One region of the Methylomonas defluvii genome, then DNA from elsewhere that is predicted to be linked to it. Evidence: predicted binding sites of a transcription regulator. Region 1 holds the regulator's gene; the other holds the start of a gene.

Region 1 (11,107 bases):
CACCATGACCGGTACGTCGAGGTCGAGCGGGTGTATGTACCGGGGAGGGTTACGCAGTACGTCCCGGCACCGCCGCCCGCGCCGCGCTACGACCGATACGACCAACGCTCCACTCAGGGCTTGGTAGGTGGCGCGTTAGGCAGTGCGGCGGGTTACGAGATGAGTAGAGGCGATCCGTTGGGAGCCGGCATCGGTGCCGCCGCCGGCGCCTGGATCGGCAACAGTATGAGCCGTTAATCAGCTACCGCCAATCAATTAACCGGTTTTGAATTTTTGGATGACTCATGCGACAGGAGGACAAAATGAGAATAAAAAATGGTAAAAAATATCAACAAGAACAGTACAGTAGAGTAGAAAAGTTTTTGAATGTATTGTTGTTTTTTGTCGTTGCCTACTATAGCTACTATGTGTTGTCTTTCTCCCAAATGGGGGCTTGAGACCACTGGCGGTTGCGGTTTATTGGCCGTTTGCGTTCCTGCCATACAGTCCGGATAAGCAAACGCTAGATCGAATTAGAACCCTGCAAGTCCCAGACTTGCAGGGTTTTTTATTGCCGGTTGTTGGGCAATATCGAAGATACATCTAAAAATCGTAATTCCGGAACAAACTGCCCATCGATCCGTTCTCCACGACACGGGGGCTTCGGATATTCAATCCCAGCCCTTGATTGTGCTGGCTGCGCTTAGTTTATTCATAACCTGTTCAAGCCGTTGACAAGGCCGGACCCAACTGATAGCTTTGCTGTCTGGCACTCACCAATATCGAGTGCTAACGGAATTTGGGGGATGACGTGGCTGGCGGACAAGATTTAAACGAAAGATCGCTGTATTTATTAAAAACCTTGGTTGAGCGTTATATCCAGGACGGCCAGCCTGTTGGTTCGCGTTTGTTATCTAAAGATCCGCAGTTAAAGCTGAGCCCCGCCAGCATTCGCAATGTGATGGCGGATCTGGAAGAGATGGGTTTGATCCATTCCCCGCACACATCCGCCGGCAGAGTCCCGACCGTGAGCGGCTATCGTTTATTTGTCGACAGTTTGTTAACCGTCAAGCCGCTGGCATCCAGCGAATTGGATCAACTGCAACATGGCCTGAAAGGGGAGGCGGATAAAGCCAGTGACGTGTTGAATAAGGCTTCCAAATTATTGTCCGACGTAACGCGGATGGCCGGCGTGGTGACTTTGCCGCGCAGAGAAAGCGTCACCTTGCGGCACATCGAATTTCTGCCTATGTCCAATACCCGGGTGTTGGTGATTTTCGTCACCGACGACCAGGAAGTGCACAATAAAATCATTCATACCCACAAGCAATTCAGTCCTGCGGAATTACAACAGGCAGCCAACTATTTGAATTCGGTTTATTCCGGCCGCAGCTTGGCGAAAATTCGCGATTTGGTGGTGCGGGAGATGGAGCTCGATCAGCGGCAGGTCAATCAAGGCATGATGGACGCGGTGAACATGGCGCAGCTCACCTTCAGCGAACAACCCAACGACGACTATGTGTTGAGCGGCGAAACCAATCTAATGGGCTTTTCCGAGTTGTCGGATATGGAACGACTCAAACAGTTGTTCGAAGCTTTTAGCCAAAAGCGCGGCGTCATTCATTTATTGGATCAGTGTCTACAGGCCGAAGGCGTGCAGATTTTTATCGGTGAAGAGTCCGGCTATAGCGCATTCGATCATTGCAGCCTGGTGACGGCGCCTTATTCGGTGAATGACGAAGTGGTGGGGGTGTTGGGCGTGATCGGCCCCACCCGAATGGCGTATGAAAAAGTGATTCCGTTCGTGGATGTGACGGCAAAATTATTGGGCGCGGCCTTGAATCCCAAATAAATGGCCCTATCGTTAGGCCAACTAAAAAATTTAGAACCATGGAGTAAGTAATGAGTCATCAGCAATCGAGCCACGAACCCCAATCGGATAGCGATTTGATCGCCGAAGTTTTGGAACAGACCAAGCCAATCGACGCCGACGAACAGTCAACCGAAGCCTCTGGTGCCGCCCCAGTCACTGTGGAAGCCTTGCAGGAACAATTGGAGCAGGCCCAGCAACAAGCTGCTGCGAATCTGGATAAAGCCATCCGCACGATGGCCGAGATGGAAAATTTAAAAAAGCGCGTGCAAAAAGACTTGGACGACGAACGCAAATACGGTCTGGCCAAATTTGCGAAAGAACTGCTGAGTGTTCTGGATAGTTTGGAATTAGGCCTGCAAGCGGCAACCGGCGATAGCCCGGAGATAGTGAAACTACGCGAAGGCAGTGAATTGACCATCAAGCAATTCGAGTCGGTATTTGCCAAATTTAATATCGAAACCGTCGACCCCATCGGTCAAGCATTCAATCCGGAATTGCACCAGGCGATGGTCATGCAGCCAAGTGCCACCGCCCAACCCAATACCGTATTAAACGTCTTCCAAAAAGGCTATGTGTTGAACGGCCGTTTATTGCGCCCTGCCATGGTGGTGGTGGCGAAAGCCGAGGACAAACCTGCCGATAGCGCAAAAATCGATGAGCAGGCTTGAAATTAAGACGATCAACCGCATATCGCTAACAACTTTTTAATTTATTACCAATTCAAGTCTGGAGAATATCAATGGGCAAAATGATCGGCATCGATTTAGGAACCACCAACTCCTGCGTCGCAGTCCTGGAAAACGGCACCGCGCGGGTTATCGAAAACAGCGAAGGCGCGCGCACCACGCCTTCCATCATCGCCTTCACCGGCGACAACGAAGTATTGGTCGGCCAGTCCGCCAAACGTCAGGCGGTTACCAACCCTGAGAATACTTTGTTCGCGATCAAACGCTTGATCGGCCGCCGCTTTAAAGAAGACGCGGTACAAAAAGACATCAAAATGGTGCCTTACAAAATTATGGAAGCCAACAACGGCGACGCTTGGGTGGAATGCCACGGTAAAAAAATGGCGCCGCCCGAAGTGTCATCGCGGGTGTTGATGAAGCTGAAAAAAGACGCAGAAGCCTTCTTGGGCGAAGAAGTCACCGAAGCGGTTATCACCGTACCGGCTTACTTTAACGATTCACAACGTCAAGCGACCAAAGACGCCGGCCGCATCGCCGGTCTGGATGTCAAACGCATCATCAACGAGCCGACTGCGGCTGCGCTGGCGTTTGGTATGGACAAACCCAAAGGTGACACCACCATCGCGGTCTATGACTTGGGCGGCGGTACCTTCGATATTTCCATCATCGAAATTGCTGAAATCGAAGGCGAGCACCAGTTCGAAGTATTGGCCACCAACGGTGATACCTTCTTGGGCGGTGAAGACTTTGATTTGCGCATCATCGACTTCCTGGCCGGCGAATTTAAACGCGACAGTGGCATCGATCTGCACAACGATCCATTGGCGTTGCAACGTCTGAAAGAAGCGGCAGAAAAAGCCAAAATTGAATTGTCCTCAGCTGAGCAAACCGACATCAATCTGCCGTACATCACCGCCGACGCATCCGGTCCGAAACATTTGAACGTGAAACTGACCCGCGCCAAACTGGAGTCGCTGGTTGACGAGTTGATCGAAAGAACCAAAGGCCCTTGCTTGCAAGCGATTAAGGACGCCGGTATTTCGACTTCTAAAATCAACGACGTAATTCTGGTGGGCGGTCAAACCCGCATGCCGAAAGTGCAAGCCTTCGTCAAAGAACTGTTCGGTAAAGAGCCGCGTAAAGACGTTAACCCTGATGAAGCGGTAGCCTTGGGTGCGGCGATTCAAGCCGGCGTATTGGGCGGCGATGTTAAAGACGTATTGTTGTTGGACGTAACACCACTGTCTTTGGGTATCGAAACCCTTGGCGGCGTGATGACCAAATTGATCGAGAAAAACACCACGATCCCGACCAATGCTTCGCAAACCTTCTCGACTGCGGACGACAATCAAACCGCGGTGACCGTGCATGTATTGCAAGGCGAACGGGAAGTGGCTGCCGGTAATAAATCCTTGGGTCGTTTTGACTTGCAGGACATTCCGCCGGCACCACGCGGTATTCCGCAAATCGAAGTGTCGTTCGACATCGACGCCAACGGTATCTTGAACGTATCGGCGAAAGACAAAGCTACCGGCAAAAAACAATCCATCGTGATTAAAGCCTCCAGCGGTTTGTCGGACGACGAAGTCGAACGCATGATCAAGGACGCCGAAGCGCACGCGGACGAAGACCGCAAACTGAAAGAACTGGTGTCCGCGCGTAACTCCGCTGAAGGCATGATTCACGCCACCGAAAAGTCGCTGAAAGAACTGGGCGATCAAGTAGCCGGCGACGAAAAATCGGCCATCGAATCGGCGATCAAAGACCTGCAAGCAGTGCTCAAATCCGACGACAAAGATGCAATTGAAGCCAAAACCCATGCCTTGACCGAGTTGTCCGGCAAATTGGCGGAGCGCGTTTACGCACAGAAAGGTGCGGAAGGCGGTGCTGAGGGCGGTCATGCCGCAGGCGCGGCGGAAGCTGCCGCGGAGCATGACCACAACGTGGTCGATGCGGAATTTGAAGAAGTTAAGGACGATAAGAAATAAGGTGTAGGGCGGATGGCTGTCAGTCAAGCCATAAGTTGTAAACATAAGCGGAATGCTTAGTAGCTTCCGCTTTATGTGTGTACCAATATAACTGAATATTAACGAAATGAATTCAGAAGTTGAAATCAATGGAAGATTGGAAAAATGTGAGTTTATTTTTTCCAGGAAATCGCCGATTGCAATAACTGGCCCGGGTGGACCGGAGTCTTGGCAACAGAATAATTACGATGCGAGAGTCATTTCGCCAAATGTAAGAGCCCCTGGGAAATACACTATTTATCACAACGGAAAGCGCTTGGTTTTCGAGGCCGTACGACCTTATATACCCGATGGAATGTTAGGTTATGTTTTGGAGTCGACAGACTAGTCCGGTAGGGCGCAATAACCAACGGGCATTGCGCCGTATTAAGCCCTCTTAGGTCAGATTAGTCATGTAGGGTACTCACACCGCGGACCTTTTGCAAACGATGGGCTTCCTGGCGTCAGCCCATCCTACATTGAATAAACCGAATTCGGCAGAAATACAGGCAAGACCGGCAATGCCAAAACTATACGAATATTTCGGTTTAATTGTGATGTTTTATGCCAATGAACACGAACCCGTTCATGTTCACGGCAAATGCCAGGGGCGGGAAGCGAAGGCCGAAATTATTCTGGTAGATGGGCGAGTTGATAGTGTTCGTTATATTACAGTCTCCGGCCGTGAAATGTTATCCGAGCGTGAGATGCAATATTTCCGCGAAATTGTCACGGCTCGTGTTAATGACATTGTGCAAAAATGGATCGATTATTTTGTTTGGCATAAATCGATTCGACCAGAACGCATTTGTACGAGGTTGAAATGAATCAAGTTGTTAATATTTGTAGCGCCGAGCAGATCGATTCGTATCTTTTGCGCTTAAAATTTGATGATGGCAAGGAGCAGATTATCGACTTCAAGGGATTTTTGATGCGTTCCCCGCACCCTGATATTCGAGCTTACCTCGATTCGGCGAAATTTTCCGATTATCGTATCGAGTACGGGGAATTGGTGTGGGGCGATTATGAATTATGTTTTCCGATGATCGATTTGTATATGAATCGTTTGGAACACGGTACTTATATTGAATCGGCAGCGTAGATTTATGAATAATTGGTTAGACTTGGCGGAAACCAGAGCAGAAGAGATCGATGCCGGCATCGTTGAATTGATACCTTCCGAAATAATGTCGCTCAAAGCAAGTGAGTTGTTGAGTTTTCAGCGAGATCAACAGGCATTATTGCCGCCAAAGTTTAGCGAGCCAATAAAGGCCGAATATAGAAAGTAAAAATAAATAGATAAATTAATCAAGTGACTCAAGACATTTAAATGGCCGCAAAAGAAGATTTTTACAAACTGCTGGAACTGGATCGCAACGCCAGCGAAGCCGAGATTAAGAAGAGCTATCGCAAGATGGCGATGAAATTTCATCCCGACAGAAACAAGGATAATCCGGAAGAAGCGGAGAAGAAATTCAAGCTGGTCAAGGAAGCATACGAGATTTTATCCGACCCAAAAAAACGCGCGGCTTACGATCAATTCGGTCATGCCGGCGTCGATTCGTCTATGGGCGGCGGTCGTGGCGGCTTTAGCGGGGCGGAGAATTTTAGCGATATTTTCGGTGATGTGTTCGGCGATATTTTCGGTGGCGGTCGGCAGCAACGCAGCAGCGTGCAACGCGGTGCTGATTTACGCTACAACCTGGAATTAACCCTGGAAGAAGCCGTTGGTGGCACCGAAGCGACCGTCAAGGTGCCGGTTCTGGTGGCTTGCGTTGAGTGTAACGGCAGCGGCGCCAAAAAAGGTAGCAGCCCGGTCACCTGTAATACCTGTCATGGGCACGGCCAGGTCAGGATGCAGCAAGGCTTCTTCTCTGTGCAACAAACCTGTCCCACCTGTCGCGGCACGGGCAAGCAGATCAAAGATCCTTGTCCGAAGTGCTACGGTCAAGGCCGCGTGCAGGAAACCAAAACCCTCAACGTCAAAGTGCCGGCCGGCGTGGATACTGGCGATCGGATTCGTTTGGCCGGCGAAGGCGAAGCCGGTGCGAACGGCGGTCCGGCTGGGGACTTATATGTACAAGTGCAGGTCAAGGATCATCCGATCTTTACCCGTGATGGTGCCAATTTGTATTGCGAAGTGCCGATCAGTTTCCCCATGGCCTGCTTGGGCGGCGAACTGGAGGTACCTACGCTGGACGGCAAGGTCATGTTGAAAATCCCGCCGGAAACCCAAACCGGACGCATGTTCCGTTTGCGCGGCAAAGGTGTGAAACCGGTCCGGGGCGGTGCAGTCGGCGATCTGTTGTGCAAGGTGCAATTGGAAACCCCGGTACATCTGACCAAAGATCAAAAAGCCATGATCGAGAAGTTGGGCGAATCCTTGTCCGGCGGCGGCAAACATCACAGCCCGCAAGAGCATGGCTGGATGGATGGCGTTAAAAACTTCTTCGATAAATTAACAGGATAAGACATGGTACGGATCGCGGTAGTAGGCGCTTCCGGGCGCATGGGTCTGTGCTTGCTCAAAGCCGCGCTGGCGGCGGAAAATGCTGAGTTGACGGTAGCGGTATCCCGCCCCGATAGCTTGGCACTGGGCAAGGATGCCGGCGAACTGGCTGGTGTGTCAGCGGCAGGTATTAAAGTCTGCGACGACTTGGCTGCTCTGACTAATAAATTTGACGTATTGATCGACTTCACCCGGCCCGATGCGTCGATGGATTACGTCGAAATCTGTCGGCAGGCCGGCAAAAAAATAGTGATAGGGACGACCGGCTATAGCGAGGCGCAAAAAGCCGCGATTGCTGAGGCTGCCCAGGATGTGGCAATAGTCATCGCACCCAATTTCAGCGTCGGCGTCAATCTGTCCTTAAAGTTGCTGGAAATGACCGCCAAGGTGATGGGTGATTACACCGACATCGAAGTAATTGAGGCACATCACCGCCACAAGGTCGATGCGCCATCCGGTACCGCGTTGCGGATGGGCGAGGTAGTTGCTGCAGCCTTGGGGCGCGATTTGAAAGACTGTGCCATCTATGGCCGCGAAGGCGATACCGGCGCTCGCGACCGCAAAACCATCGGCTTTTCCACTATCCGGGCCGGCGATATAGTCGGTGAGCATACCGTGATGTTTGCCGATGAAGGTGAACGAGTGGAAATTACCCATAAAGCCACCAGCCGTATGACCTTCGCCAATGGCGCGGTAAGAGCCGCGGCTTGGTTGGCGGACAAACAAAGCGGCCTGTTCGATATGCAGGATGTGTTGGGTCTGAAAGGCTGATCAGGTCTTAAATTTTGTCTGCACATCGCTGAATCAGCTAAGACTTATATTCGTAGAGGCGTTACCTCGCCTGTCAGTTTATAATGCCGGTAATCCGCAATAACCTGAGCGTGATCGAAAGCCAGCAGGCTGGGCAGATTGTCGAAGTTGAATAAACCAAAGTTTTTAGCATCGTCGGCCGCCATCGGTGTGCCATGCGCTTGCGCCAGGTAGACAGCGGTGACGGTGTGGTTGCGTGGGTCGCGTTGCGGATTGGAGTAAAGGCCCAGCAGTACGGTTAGTTGTACATCCAGACAGGTTTCTTCCTTGGCTTCGCGGATGGCCGCGTGCTCAATCGTTTCGCCGACATCGACAAACCCGCCGGGAACTGCCCAGCCATAGGGCGGATATTTCCGCTCTATCAACACGAAAGGACGCTGGGGGTGGTCGATCAGTTCGATCAAAATATCGGCGGCTAACAAGGGGGTGACGGGCTTTGCCATGGCATTCCTGAAAATGATGAGTTTTAGTGCATTGAAAATAGGCGTGTTCTGCTAAATTTAACCATGTTTTCAAGCCTTGCTGAAATTCTCGATGCTTTTTCCTCGACCAATTAATCATGAATTAATCGGCTTTTCATATCATCCCAGCCGCTTTACACGGCGCTTTTAAAGTCGAATCAAATTTCCAAGAATCAAAACATGAATGAGTTTATTCCCGGCCAACGCTGGATTAGTAATACCGAATCGGAACTCGGTTTGGGTATGGTCATAGACACCGAGTTTAACCGTGTCACCGTGCTATTTTTAGCGACTGGCGACCGCCGGGTTTACGCCAGAGATAACGCGCCGTTGACCCGGGTGCAGTTCAACGAAGGCGACGTGATCGAATCGGCGGATTACGCGAAAATTAGCGTGCAACAGGTGCAACAACACAATGGCTTGTTGACTTACATCGGAGTCGATGAAGACGGTCAGCTGCAACAAATTGATGAGATGGAACTTAACCATCATATTCAATTTAACAAACCGCAAGACCGTTTGTTCACCGGTCAATTCGATCCGACAGCCTGGTTTTTATTACGCTATGAAACCTGGCGACGCCAGCAACAGCACCAACAAGCCGCGACCAAAGGTTTGCAGGGCGCACGGGCTTCGCTGATTCCGCATCAGCTGTATATCGCCCATCAAGCCGCCAGTCGCGCGTTGCCTCGGATTATGCTGGCCGATGAAGTGGGTTTGGGTAAAACCATCGAAGCCGGTTTAATCATCCAGCATCGCTTGATTAACGGCTTAAGCAAGCGGGTGTTGATTTTGGTACCGGAAAGCCTGTTGCATCAATGGTTGGTGGAGATGCTGCGCCGCTTCAATCTGCGCTTCAGCATTTTCGACGAAAGCCGCTGCTTTGCCAGTCCCGACGAGAACCCGTTTCTCAGCGAACAATTAGTGCTGTGCAGCCAGCGCTTCTTTGCCGATTCTCCGCATCGCCAGCAACAAGCCTTGGATGCCGGTTGGGATCTGGTGGTGGTCGACGAAGCGCATCATCTGGAATGGAGCGAAGACGCACCCAGTGCCGATTATCTATTTGTCGAGCAATTAGCCTTGGCGTCCCCCGGCCTGATTCTGTTGACCGCTACGCCCGAGCAATTGGGTAAGGAAAGCCATTTTGCGCGTTTGCGCTTGCTCGATCCGGATCGTTTTTACCGTTTTGAAGAATTCCTGCGCGAAGAAAGCCAGTTTGAGCCGGTAGCCAGACTTGCCAATTTGCTGATTTCCGGCGAAGCGCTGGATGCCGAACAGCAGGAGCAATTGAAAGTTTTATTAAAACAGGACAATGTCGACAAACTGCTGCAACAGGTTAACGACAGCGAAGCCAATGCCCGGGAAGAGTTGATCAAATTGTTGCTCGATCATCATGGCACCGGCCGGATTTTGTTCAGAAACTCTCGGCAAACCGTGCAGGGCTTTCCGGATCGGCAACGCCATGCTTATCCGCTGCAAGGTGAAGACACGGCGGACTTAGCCAACAGTCCTTATCTGCATTGGCTGGTTGCGCAGTTGAAAGCCTTGGGCGACGAAAAGGCCTTATTAATCTGCAAACGTGCGGAGACCGCGATCCAGCTGGAGCAATTGTTGCGGCAGCACGTCGGGCATACCGCCGCGGTGTTTCATGAAGGCATGAGTATCGTCGAGCGGGATAGGGCAGCGGCATTTTTTGCCGACGAAGAGAGCCGGGCGCAAGTGTTGATTTGTTCCGAGATCGGCAGTGAAGGGCGCAATTTTCAATTCGTGCGCCATCTGTTTTTGTTCGATCTGCCGGAAAATCCGGATTTGCTGCAGCAGCGCATCGGTCGTCTGGATCGAATCGGCCAAAAGCATGTGATTCAAATTCATATCCCTTATCTGCTCGACAGTGCGCAGCATGTGCTGTTCCGTTGGTACGACGAAGGATTGGATGCATTCCGGCATAACTGTTCGGGCGCCGCGCAAGTCTTGAAGTTGCTCGGCGATGCGCGTGACAGCGCCTTGCTCAGCCGCGATGCGGCGGCAGTAGAAGCCTTGATCGCCAACACCAAGGCCCTGAACAGCCAGGTTGAAGAGGAATTGCATAAAGGCCGCGATTTGTTGTTGGAGTTAAATTCTTGCCGTCCGCAAGAAGCCGCGCGTTTGGTGGAAGAGATCAGTGCCGGCGAACGCGACGGTAGTTTGTGGCCGTTTATGGAAGCGATGTTCGATTGCTATGGTGTCGATGTGGAAGACCATTCGCGCGATTGCCATATTCTGTGGCCCAGTGAAAATTTGCGCATCGCCCATTTTCCGATGCTGCAGGACGACGGCTTGACGGTAACCATCAATCGCGACATCGCGCTAGCCAGGGAAGACATGCAATTTCTCACCGCCGAACATCCTATGGTGTTGTCGGCCATGGATTTGGTGCTATCCAGCGAGACCGGCAATGCCGCCGTCAGCGTGGTCAAACACCCGCAACTGAAAGCCGGCCAATTCCTGCTGGAACTGTTGTTTGTTGCGGAATGCAGCGCGCCCGCCGAATTGCAAATCGGCCGATTTTTACCGCACACGCCGCTGCGCGTTTTGGTCGATCAAAATAAAAAGGATCTAACGGCTGTTGTTAGCCACGACAGCTTGGTCGAGACTGGCGATAGCTTCGATAAGGCGCAAATCAGCCAGTTTTTGAACAGCCAACGCCAGCATATTCAGGATATGATCAAAGTCGCGGAGCAGTTGGCGGGTGCGCAAATGCAGAAGTTGATAGCGGAAAGCAGTAATCTGATGATAGCCACGCT
Region 2 (11,107 bases), on a different contig from region 1:
TTCGCCGCATGCCGAGGTGTTGGATTACCCCAGCATGGCCGCCGACTTGTTGGCTTTTATGGATAGCCACGCTATTCCCAGCGCGCATCTGCTCGGGCACAGCATGGGTGGCAAGGCGGTGATGTGGTTTGCCTTGCATCATCCGCAGCGGGTGGCTGGTTTAATCGTTGCGGACATCGCGCCGGTCAGTTATCAGCATAGCTTCGACGATCTGGTCGACGCTCTTAGTCGTTTGCCGGTGGATAGCATTGGCAACCGAAAGCAAGCGGAAGAGGCGCTAGCCGAGGCGGTTCCGGATCTGGCCTACCGGCAGTTTTTGCTGCAAAATCTGCTGCTGAAAGACGGCAATTACTACTGGCGGATCAATCTGGATATTATTCAAAAAAATGCCCATCACATAGTCGGCTTTCCAGAAGTCGGCGAACGCCGGTTCGTCCGGTCGGTGTTATTCATCGGTGGCGGCAATTCCAAATATCTGGATGAAGAAGCGATTTATGCAGTGTTTCCGCAAGCAAAGATCGCGAAAATTCCAGATACCGGCCATTGGTTATACGTTGAGGCGCCGGATGCGTTTTGTCGCTTGGTGGAAGATTGGTTGCTGGCCGCTTAGCGCTTAAGTGCTTGATCTAGGCTGGTTTAGAACCTTGGTACACTGGCGATAAATCGCAAGGACGATAAGCTTGCTACTGCAATTTAGCTAGTTCAGTGCGGAGCGGTAACAGATGACAGATAATTCATATCAACACATTCAAGGTATCAAACGAGGCAAACTTGCGGTGCCGCTTGAGGATTTGTTGCTCACACAGGCCGAACACGGGCTCAGCGATTATTTGTCGCTTTCGCTAAGCGATTGCGGTGAATTAACCAAAGTTAGTATCACTACGACCGATGTCGAGCCGCTAACCTACTCCGCTTTTATTCGGGCCTCCGCGCCACTGGATTTTGCTGCGGTAGTGTTTGTGGCGCAGCCGGTTAAGCTGGGTGAGCTGAGCGATCATCGAACGTTGCCTGATAAAAGAAAAGCTTGTGTTAGAATCGCGCGGCTTGCACCGTTTTGGCGAGTGTTGCGGCAAAAAGGATCGCAACGCCGGCGCTGAGACGCGGCGATAGCTGATGGTTGGTACGCCGAGCCATCACTTTTTTCTTAACTTTTTATTTGAAACGCCCATGAACAAACCCAAAAAAGTTGCAATCCTCACGGCCGGCGGTTTGGCGCCTTGCCTGAACTCCGCTATCGGCAGCCTGATTGAACGCTACACAGAAATTGATCCTAGCATCGAAATTATTTGCTACCGTGGCGGCTACAAAGGTCTGCTGCTGGGTGACTCCTATGTTGTGACCGATGAAGTCCGCAAAAAAGCCGGCTTGCTGCAACGTTTCGGCGGTTCAGTGATCGGCAACAGCCGCGTCAAGCTGACCAATATCAAAGACTGCGTGAAACGCGGTTTGGTGAAAGAAGGCGAAGACCCGCAAAAAGTCGCTGCCGACCAGTTAATTAAAGACGGCGTCGATATTCTGCACACTATCGGCGGTGACGATACCAATACTGCGGCGGCCGATTTGGCCGCATTTCTGGCGAAAAACAACTACGGTCTGACCGTGATCGGTTTGCCAAAAACCGTCGATAACGACGTATTCCCGATCAAACAATCCCTGGGTGCCTGGACTGCCGCCGAACAAGGCGCACGTTACTTCATGAACGTGGTGGCCGAGAACAATTCCAACCCACGCATGCTGATCGTCCACGAAGTGATGGGCCGTAACTGTGGCTGGCTGACCGCCGCGACCGCGCAGGAATATCGCAAATTGCTGGATCGCGCCGAGTGGCTGCCTGAGCTGGGCTTGTCTCGTGAATCGTATGAAGTGCATGCGGTATTCGTTCCGGAAATGGCTATCGATCTGGAAGCCGAAGCGGCGCGTTTACGCGCGGTGATGGACAAAGTCGATTGCGTGAATATCTTCGTGTCCGAAGGCGCCGGTGTGGAAGCTATCGTGGCCGAACTGCAAGCTAAAGGCCAAGAAGTGCCGCGTGATGCGTTCGGCCACATCAAGCTGGATGCAGTCAATCCGGGCAAATGGTTTGGCGAGCAATTCGCGCAAATGATCGGTGCGGAAAAAACCCTGGTGCAGAAATCCGGTTATTTCGCCCGCGCCGCAGCAGCCAATGTTGATGATATGCGTCTGATCAAATCTTGCGCTGACCTGGCCGTGGAATGCGCGTTCCGCCGCGAATCCGGCGTGATGGGCCACGACGAAGATAACGGCAACATATTGCGCGCTATCGAGTTTCCACGCATCAAAGGCGGCAAGCCGTTCAATATCGATACCGACTGGTTCACCCAAACGCTGGCGGAAATTGGTCAGAAAAAGGGCGGCAAAGTCGAAGTCAGCCATTAATAAAGTTTTGGCTTGATCATAGGGGCGGATTTATCCGCCCTTTTTTATTTACTGGAAGCGAATAAATTCGCCTCCACCGCCAAGTTTCACAAGCCCAATTCGCTTAAGCCGGCATGATCGTCGGGTCGCCGGCCCAGCGGCCAATGGAATAAACGATCATCGGCCTTAATCAGCAAATCGTTGATGCTGGCAAAGCGACGCTGCATTAATCCGTATTCGTTAAACTCCCAATTTTCGTTGCCGTAGCTGCGAAACCAGTTGCCGGCATCGTCATGCCACTCGTAAGCGAAGCGCACCGCGATACGGTTGTCGGCAAAAGCCCATAATTCTTTGATTAGTCGATAATCCAATTCCTTGGTCCATTTGCGCTGTAAAAACTCACGAATTTGCCCGCGACCTACCGGAAACTCGGCGCGATTGCGCCAGCGGCTGTCTTCGGTATACACCTGCACGACGCGATCCGGATCGCGGCTATTCCAGGCATCTTCTGCCATGCGGACTTTTTGCGTGGCAGTGTCGGCGGTAAAGGGCGGTAAAGGCGGTTTGCTGTCCATCGTTAAGCTCCTGACTAGGGTGAGAAAGTAAGTAGACAGGTTTGTCTACTTGTGGCGATGGTAGCAATTGTAGACAGACTTGTCTACAATCGAAACATGATCTCTGATTCCGCCACCATTCTGTCGGACCGCCCGCCTCGCGAGCGGATATTACTGGCCGCGCATGATTTGTTTTATCGCGACGGCATCCGCGCCACCGGCATCGACAAAGTAATTGCCGAGTCCGGCGTGACGAAGGTGACGTTTTACCGGTATTTCCCCAGCAAGAATGATTTGATTCGGGCGTTTTTGGCTTACCGGCACGACCTGTGGATGGCCTGGTTTAACGATGCCTTACAGCGTCACGGCGGGCAAGCGGGTGCGGGATTGATGCCGCTGGTGGCGACTATGGCAGAATGGTTTCGCAAGCCTATTTATCGCGGCTGCGCGTTTATCAATACCGTCGCCGAATTGGGCGGCGTGTTGCCCGATGTGCTGGAAATTTGCTACCAGCATAAACAAGATATGGTGCGGGTAATTGCCGAACTGTTGCCGGATGGCCCAAACCGGCAGCAGCTGGCGAATGCGGCTGCGGTGGCGATAGACGGCGCGATTGTTAAAGCGCAGCTGGAAGCGCCAGAGGTCGCGGAAAAGCAGTCCCTGAAAAGCTTGGAGACGCTATTAGTTGCACTGAATGCCTTCGCGCAATCAACGCCGGCGGTTAAAGCGCCGGACGACTAGTTTTTCCAGGCCTATCGCTACGTAAATAACTGAGCTAACCCCCAAAATCAACAGCCACTCCTCCCGACCGATTGCCTCGCTGCCGAATAAGGCCTGCATCGTTGGCCAATAGGTAAACAGCAGTTGCAGCAAAATCATGCTGACGACACCAAAAATCAGCCATAAATTGGAAAAAACGCCGACTCGGAACATCGAGTAATTTAGCGAGCGACAGTTGAATAGGTAAAACAATTCGCCAAACACAAACACATTGACGGCGACTGTGCGGGCCTTAGCTAGGGTTGCGTTTTGCGATAGTTCCCATTCAAACAAGCCGAACGCGCCGGCCAGCAACAACAGGCCGACCAGACAGATACGAAACATTAGGCGTTTGGTCAGGATAGCTTGCTTGGGATTGCGTGGCTTATGGAGCATCAGACCCGGTTCCTTGGGTTCGAAAGCCAACATTAAACCCAGCAGTACTGCGGTGGTCATATTGATCCAGAGAATTTGCAGGGGGGTAATCGGCAACGCCACATTGGCGAACACCGCGGCGGTAATCACCAGGCCCTCACCGAGATTGGTCGGTAAGGTCCAGGCGATGAATTTGACCAGATTGTCGAACACGCCGCGGCCTTCTTCGACGGCGGCTTCGATGGTGGCGAAATGATCGTCAGTCAGCACCATGGCCGCCGCTTCTTTGGCGACTTCGGTGCCGCCCATGCCCATCGCCACGCCGATGTTGGCTTGCCGTAGTGCCGGGGCATCGTTGACGCCGTCGCCGGTCATGGCTACCACGTGACCGTTGGCCTGCAAGGCTTGCACCAATTGCAACTTTTGCTCCGGCGCGATGCGGGCAAAGACATCGCAGTCTTTGACGTGTTTGCGATAGTCAGCTTCGCTGTAGTGTTGCAAGTCGGCGCCGCTGATCACACGTTCGGTATGGCGCATGTTGAGCTGCTTAGCGATGGCCAGCGCGGTGACGGGATGGTCGCCAGTGATCATCTTCACCGAGATGCCGGCCTTATAACAGGCGGCAATGGCTCGGGCAGCTTCGGGGCGGGGTGGATCGATCATGGCTTGCAAGCCCAAAAAGGTCAGGCCGCCACCCACTTCGCGATGTTCAACCGCATCGTCATCATGCTCAGCGCGCGCAAAAGCCAGGACTCTCAAGCCTTGTGCGGCAAAGGCTTCGGCTTGTTGGTTAAGCCCGTTTTTATCCAGCGGAACCAATCGCATATCGGCGGAAAAGGCCTTGTCGCAGCGCTGTAACAGGCTTTCCAGCGAGCCTTTTAAATAAATATGCCGGGCGTCTTCGGCCAGGTTGTGATGCAGAGTGGCCATGAATTGGTACGCGGATTCGAACGGAATGGCGTCCAGGCGCGGATGGTCGCCGCTGACGCTGGCTTGATGCAGACCGGCTTTGTGGGCGGCTACCAGCAAGGCGGCCTCGGTAGGGTCGCCTTCGATACGCCAGTTGTCGGTGTCGGCGATTAATCGGGCGTCGTTGCACAGCAGGCCGGCTTTTAAACATTCCAATAGTGCTGGTTTAAGGGACGGGTCGACCGCTTGGTTATGGTTTGTAAATTCACCGTCCGGCGTGTAGCCGCTGCCGCTGACCTCGAATATTTCACTGCCTGCCTGCACGAATTGCACGGTCATTTGGTTTTGCGTCAAGGTGCCGGTCTTGTCGGAGCAAATCACCGTGGTGCTGCCCAGGGTTTCCACCGCCGGCAGTTTGCGGATGATGGCGTTGCGTTTGGCCATACGCGAGACGCCGATAGCCAGCGTAATCGTCAGCGCCGCGGGCAGACCTTCCGGGATGGCGCCGACAGCCAGTGCCACCGAGGCCATGAACATGTCCAACATGGTTTCACCGCGCCAGACGCCGACCGCAAAGGTAATGGCCGCACAGCCGATGATGACCCAGAGCAACAATTGACTGAATTGGCTCATTTTTAGCGTTAGCGGCGTTTCCAGCGGTTCGGCGCTGCCGATCAGCTTGTTGATGCGGCCAATCTCGGTGTTATCGCCGGTACTGACCACCACGGCCAGTGCACTGCCGTAACTGACCAGCGTCGAGGAATACGCCATATTGGCGCGATCAGCCAATAAGGTGGCCGAGGGTAGAGTCTGTGCCTGCTTTTCCACCGGTACCGATTCACCGGTTAGCGCGGATTCGTCGATTTTCAACTCGCGGCTTTGCAAGAGGCGCAGATCGGCAGGCACCTTGTCGCCGGATTGCAGGAATACCAAATCGCCGGGAACTAACTCGGCAGCAGCAATACTTCGGCGCTGGCCGTCACGCAGGACGTTGCTGCTGATATTCAAGGTCTGAGCCAGGGCGTTAATCGCTTTCAGGGCGTTGGCTTCCTGAACGAAGCCGATCACCGCATTGATAATGACCACACCAAAAATTACGCTACTGTCGGTCCATTCCTCCAGGAAAGCGGTGGTGGCCGCGGAAAACAGCAGGATGTAGATCAGGGGCTGATGAAATTGCGCCAATAGCAAAAGCAAAGGGCCTTTGCCGCGGCGAGCGGTCAGGCGGTTGGCGCCGCTAGTCGCTAGACGTTTTTGCGCTTCCTCGCTGCTCAGGCCTTGACCCAGCTCTACGCCGAAATGCGTTAATACGGTTTCCGGCGTTTGGCTGTGCCAGTTGGCTTTAAGGTAATGGTCCATATGCTCAGATTGATAGTTGAAAATGGCGTTGGCGTAGTTGCCCCCAAGGCTAAATTAGCCTGAGGTTAAAACCCTGAGTTGACAAAGAATACTTTGTGCTTGTTCCCTAAAAGGGATGGGGTTATAGTCCATGCCCGAGGTCTATGGCCTCATTCTAAATTAAAATAAAAACAAATAGTTGGAGGTATATATGGGCGGAGTTATCGAATTAGTGGTGTTGATGTTGATTATTGCCATCTTCGCTTTCGCACCGTTGGGGTATTTCATTTACATGTACACCATGAAGAATGGCGAACCGTTCGGCGACATCGAGCCGCACGGCGATAGCGATTCGGCGCTATTGAGAAATGTCAGCAAAGCCATTCTGATGGTTAAAGGCAAACTGGGAAAAAATTAATTACGTCTTATTTGCCAGCAATAGAAAGCCGGGTTTAGCTCGGCTTTTTTATGTGGATTGGCTTATTTCGCGCCGCAGCTTGGGCAGTGTGGGTTTTTCTTCAAGCGCATGCTGTGCCATTCCATACTCAGGCCGTCCAGCAACAGTAAGCGGCCCGTTAATGTGCTGCCGGTGTTGACTATCAGCTTTATCGTCTCCAAGGCCTGTATGCTGCCGACAATGCCGGTGATCGGCGCAATCACGCCGTTGCGGGCGCAATTTTGCAATTCCTCGCCATCGCTTTGATAAAGACAGTTATAGCACGGGCTATCGTTTAACCCAGGGGTAAATACGCTGACTTGACCCTCAAAGCGGATCGCCGCGCCGGATACCAATGGGGTTTGTTGGTCTACGCAAGCCTTATTGATGGCAAAGCGGGTGGTGAAATTATCGCTACAGTCCAGCACTACGTCGGCGTCAGCCACTTCTGCACGTAGCTGTTCGCCGGCTAGTCGCTGTTTGCGAGCCAATACTTTTACGCCCGGATTAATTTTTTCCAAAGTCTGTTGGGTTGAAATAACTTTATCCAACCCTATATCGCTGGTGTAGTGAGCAATCTGGCGTTGCAAATTGGTCAAATCGACTTGGTCGTCGTCGTAGACGGTGATCTGGCCGACGCCCGCTGCAGCCAGGTACATTGAGGCAGGCGAGCCCAAACCGCCGGCACCGACGATTAATACTTTGGCATCGAGCAATTTTTGCTGACCGGCAATATCGATTTGCGGCAGCATGATTTGCCGGCTGTAACGGAGTAATTGTTCGTCGTTCATAGTGTGTATGGCTTGGGTAAGGCGCAGATGATGCCAAAGAGCTTGACAGAGTGCAAAAGCCGGATATTATTAGCACTCGTTGCTAGAGAGTGCTAATAAAACTGAGGCCGCTTAAAAGCTCGCTTCCTCCGTAAGGGGGGTAGCTGTTTTTTAAATTGCTTTACACAGTTTTTAACCTTTAACTTTATCTACATTGAGGAGACATTGATGAAAATTCGTCCGTTACATGACCGTATCGTCGTAAAACGTGTTGAGGAAGAAACCAAAACCGCAGGCGGCATCGTGTTGCCGGGTTCAGCTGCTGAAAAACCTAGCGAAGGCGAAGTGTTGGCAGTAGGTTCAGGTAAACCGTTAGACAACGGCCAAGTACGTGCCCTGGAAGTTAAAGTTGGCGACCGCGTGTTGTTCGGCAAATATTCCGGCACCGAAGTTAAAGTCGATGGCGAGCAATACATCGTCATGCGCGAAGAAGACATCATGGGTGTTTTGGGTTAATCCCAACTCGTTCGACACACTCTTTTTCAATTTAACCAATATCTCAGGAATAAGAAATGGCAGCAAAAGACGTAAAATTTGGTGGCGACGCGCGTGCACTGATGGTGGCAGGCGTTAACGTTCTGGCAAATGCAGTAAAAGTGACTTTGGGTCCTAAAGGCCGCAACGCTGTATTGGATAAAAGCTTCGGCGCACCAACCATTACCAAAGACGGTGTATCGGTAGCCAAAGAAATCGAATTGAAAGACAAATTCGAAAACATGGGCGCGCAAATGGTGAAGGAAGTTGCCTCTAAAACTTCCGACGTAGCCGGCGACGGTACTACCACTGCGACTGTTTTGGCTCAAGCAATCGTTAACGAAGGCTTGAAGTCAGTTGCAGCGGGCATGAACCCAATGGACCTGAAACGCGGTATCGATCTGGCAGTCACTACAGCGGTTGCAGCGATTGAAAAAGCCGCTACACCTTGCAGCGATAGCAAAGCGATCGCGCAAGTAGGTACCATCTCTGCTAACTCCGACGAATCAGTGGGTGCGATCATTGCCGAAGCGATGGAAAAAGTCGGTAAAGAAGGCGTGATTACTGTTGAAGAAGGCACTGGTCTGAACAACGAACTGGACGTTGTCGAAGGTATGCAGTTCGACCGTGGCTACTTGTCGCCGTACTTCATCAACAAACAAGAAAGCATGAGCGTCGAATTGGACGATCCTTTCGTCCTGTTGTACGACAAAAAAATCTCCAACATTCGCGAAATGTTGCCGATTCTGGAAGGCGTGGCTAAATCCGGCCGCTCTTTATTGATCATCGCGGAAGACGTAGAAGGCGAAGCCTTGGCAACTTTGGTTGTCAACAACATGCGCGGTATCGTTAAAGTGGCTGCGGTTAAAGCACCTGGTTTCGGTGACCGTCGTAAAGCCATGCTGGAAGACATCGCAGTTCTGACTGGCGGCGTGGTGATTTCTGAAGAAGTAGGTCTGTCTTTGGAAAAAGCTGACATCAGCCAATTGGGTACTGCAAAACGTGTCCAAATCAACAAAGAAAACACCACTATCATCGATGGTGCTGGCAACGAAGATCAAATCAAAGGCCGCGTCGCGCAAATCCGCGCTCAAGCCGACGAAGCGACCTCCGATTACGATCGTGAAAAATTACAAGAGCGTCTGGCCAAATTGGCTGGCGGTGTAGCGGTCATCAAAGTCGGCGCTGCGACCGAAGTAGAAATGAAAGAGAAGAAAGCTCGCGTTGAAGACGCGCTGCATTCAACTCGCGCCGCGGTTGAAGAAGGCGTAGTTGCCGGCGGCGGGACTGCGCTGATCCGCGCATTGTCTGCTCTGGACGGCCTGAAAGGTATCAACCACGACCAAGACGTAGGTATCAGCATCCTGCGTCGTGCTATGGAAGAGCCTTTGCGTCAAATCGTCAGCAACGCCGGCGATGAAGCGTCTGTAGTTCTGAATGAAGTTAAAAAAGGCACCGGTAACTTCGGTTACAACGCGGCAACCGGCGAATACGGCGACATGATCGCGATGGGTATTCTGGACCCAGCGAAAGTGACCCGTTCCGCGCTGCAAAACGCGGCTTCAGTGGCAGGCTTGATGATCACCACGGAAGTGATGATTGCTGATGCGCCATCCGACAATAAAGCCCCTGCAATGCCTGATATGGGCGGCATGGGTGGCATGGGCGGCATGATGTAATCGCCTTCGGCCTCGGCCTGAAAACCCCGGTTGCCGCAAGGTGCCGGGGTTTTTTATTGTCTGGCGCTTTGGGTGTGGAACGGTTTACGATGGTGTGCAGCACTATAGATTGATTTTTGCCGCGAAACATTCGATAACGGCATCAGCAAATTATTCACAGCTCGAAGCCATTAACTATGACCAACGATTTTTCGATTCTGATCGCTGACGACAATGAAATCAATCTATGGCTGTTACGCGAACAGTTGGAATACTGGACGACCAATATCACCTCGGCAAAAGACGGGCGGGAGGCCTGGCAATTGTTGCAAGAACGCCGCTACGACTTCATCTTTCTGGATGTGAACATGCCGTTTTTGAGTGGTTTCGATGTCGCCGCCAATTTGCGCGGCACCGAAAACTACAATCGGCAAACGCCGGCAGTCGCCGTCACGGCTCACGCGCAAAATCAGCAGCAGGAACGGGCAATCGCCGCCGGGTTCAACGAATGTTTGGTCAAGCCGGTTCGCCTTTACCAGTTGGAGCAATTGCTGGTGCGTTGGCGGCAACATGAGCCGGTGAACGCCGAGTATTATGCCGGGCAACTTTTGCGCAAAGCCCAGCATAACCGGCAGTTGAGCCAAGTCTTGATGGGCAAATTATTTGAGCAGTTGCCGGGATTAATACTCGACATCGAGCGGGCCTTGGACAATCGATTGCTGCAACAGGCGTGGGATTTGAACCATAAACTGCATGGCACCTTTTGTTTTTACGATTTTGCCGATTGCCTGGCGGTCGTCGAGAACTTGCAAAAAGCGTTGGTACAAGCCGACGCAGAGTTGGCGCAACAGCGCTTTAATACAATGAAAATTAAGCTGATTCGGCTGTTGGATAACCAGGATCAAGTTCTGAAGTGTCTCGGTGACGATGACCCCATATTATGATCAAGGTGACACTGGCGTGGCTCTAATTTGGCTGCTTTTATCGGCTGCGGCGCTTTGGCGTTCGACGCGCCCGCGCAAATGATGCAAACTGCACCCTACATTCCAAAGTAAAGACAAGGTGGCTTTTATGAATACAGACCCCTGCACTTACGTCATTTTCGGTGCTACCGGCAATTTGGCGCGCTTGAAGCTGATGCCGGGCTTCTATCATCTGGAATTGGAAAAAAAACTGCCGGAAGGCACACGTATCCTGGCGGTGGGCCGCCGTCCCTGGGATAGAGCAACCTGGCTGGCCGAAGTGAAGGCCTTGCTGCTAGAGCAGGCCAATACGCCGATGGACGAGGCCGTATTCAACCGTTTTGCCGAACGGCTGGATTATCATCGCGGCGATCTCGACCAGCCGGAATGCTATAAATCCCTGGCGGAAACGCTAAATGCTCAACCGCGATTTTCC

The links. Region 1 encodes HrcA, which represses chaperone genes, less so after heat shock. Its sites were predicted from a motif close to TNTTAGCACTCNNNNNNNNNGAGTGCTAANA; they were not measured.
Region 2: a site for HrcA is predicted at 7,606-7,636, ahead of groES (co-chaperone GroES). Genes of this name have one in related genera too.

Annotation. Positions count from the first base shown of each region.
Region 1 covers NZ_JAXARY010000033.1:31,496-42,602, forward strand. Annotated here, with positions in the region: gene QLH52_RS23010 (glycine zipper 2TM domain-containing protein) at 1-237, shown strand, start outside; gene QLH52_RS23015 (hypothetical protein) at 303-437, shown strand; gene hrcA (heat-inducible transcriptional repressor HrcA) at 791-1,831, shown strand; gene grpE (nucleotide exchange factor GrpE) at 1,882-2,520, shown strand; gene dnaK (molecular chaperone DnaK) at 2,592-4,526, shown strand; gene QLH52_RS23035 (DUF4160 domain-containing protein) at 4,994-5,371, shown strand; gene QLH52_RS23040 (DUF2442 domain-containing protein) at 5,368-5,646, shown strand; gene QLH52_RS23045 (hypothetical protein) at 5,651-5,833, shown strand; gene dnaJ (molecular chaperone DnaJ) at 5,875-7,014, shown strand; gene dapB (4-hydroxy-tetrahydrodipicolinate reductase) at 7,018-7,824, shown strand; gene QLH52_RS23060 (NUDIX hydrolase) at 7,869-8,306, opposite strand; gene rapA (RNA polymerase-associated protein RapA) at 8,505-11,107, shown strand, end outside.
Region 2 covers NZ_JAXARY010000001.1:353,892-364,998, forward strand. Annotated here, with positions in the region: gene QLH52_RS01625 (alpha/beta fold hydrolase) at 1-610, shown strand, start outside; gene QLH52_RS01630 (hypothetical protein) at 723-1,097, shown strand; gene QLH52_RS01635 (pyrophosphate--fructose-6-phosphate 1-phosphotransferase) at 1,168-2,397, shown strand; gene QLH52_RS01640 (nuclear transport factor 2 family protein) at 2,484-2,951, opposite strand; gene QLH52_RS01645 (TetR/AcrR family transcriptional regulator) at 3,048-3,671, shown strand; gene QLH52_RS01650 (cation-transporting P-type ATPase) at 3,639-6,332, opposite strand; gene QLH52_RS01655 (hypothetical protein) at 6,523-6,729, shown strand; gene QLH52_RS01660 (HesA/MoeB/ThiF family protein) at 6,792-7,538, opposite strand; gene groES (co-chaperone GroES) at 7,746-8,033, shown strand; gene groL (chaperonin GroEL) at 8,090-9,730, shown strand; gene QLH52_RS01675 (response regulator) at 9,907-10,653, shown strand; gene zwf (glucose-6-phosphate dehydrogenase) at 10,781-11,107, shown strand, end outside.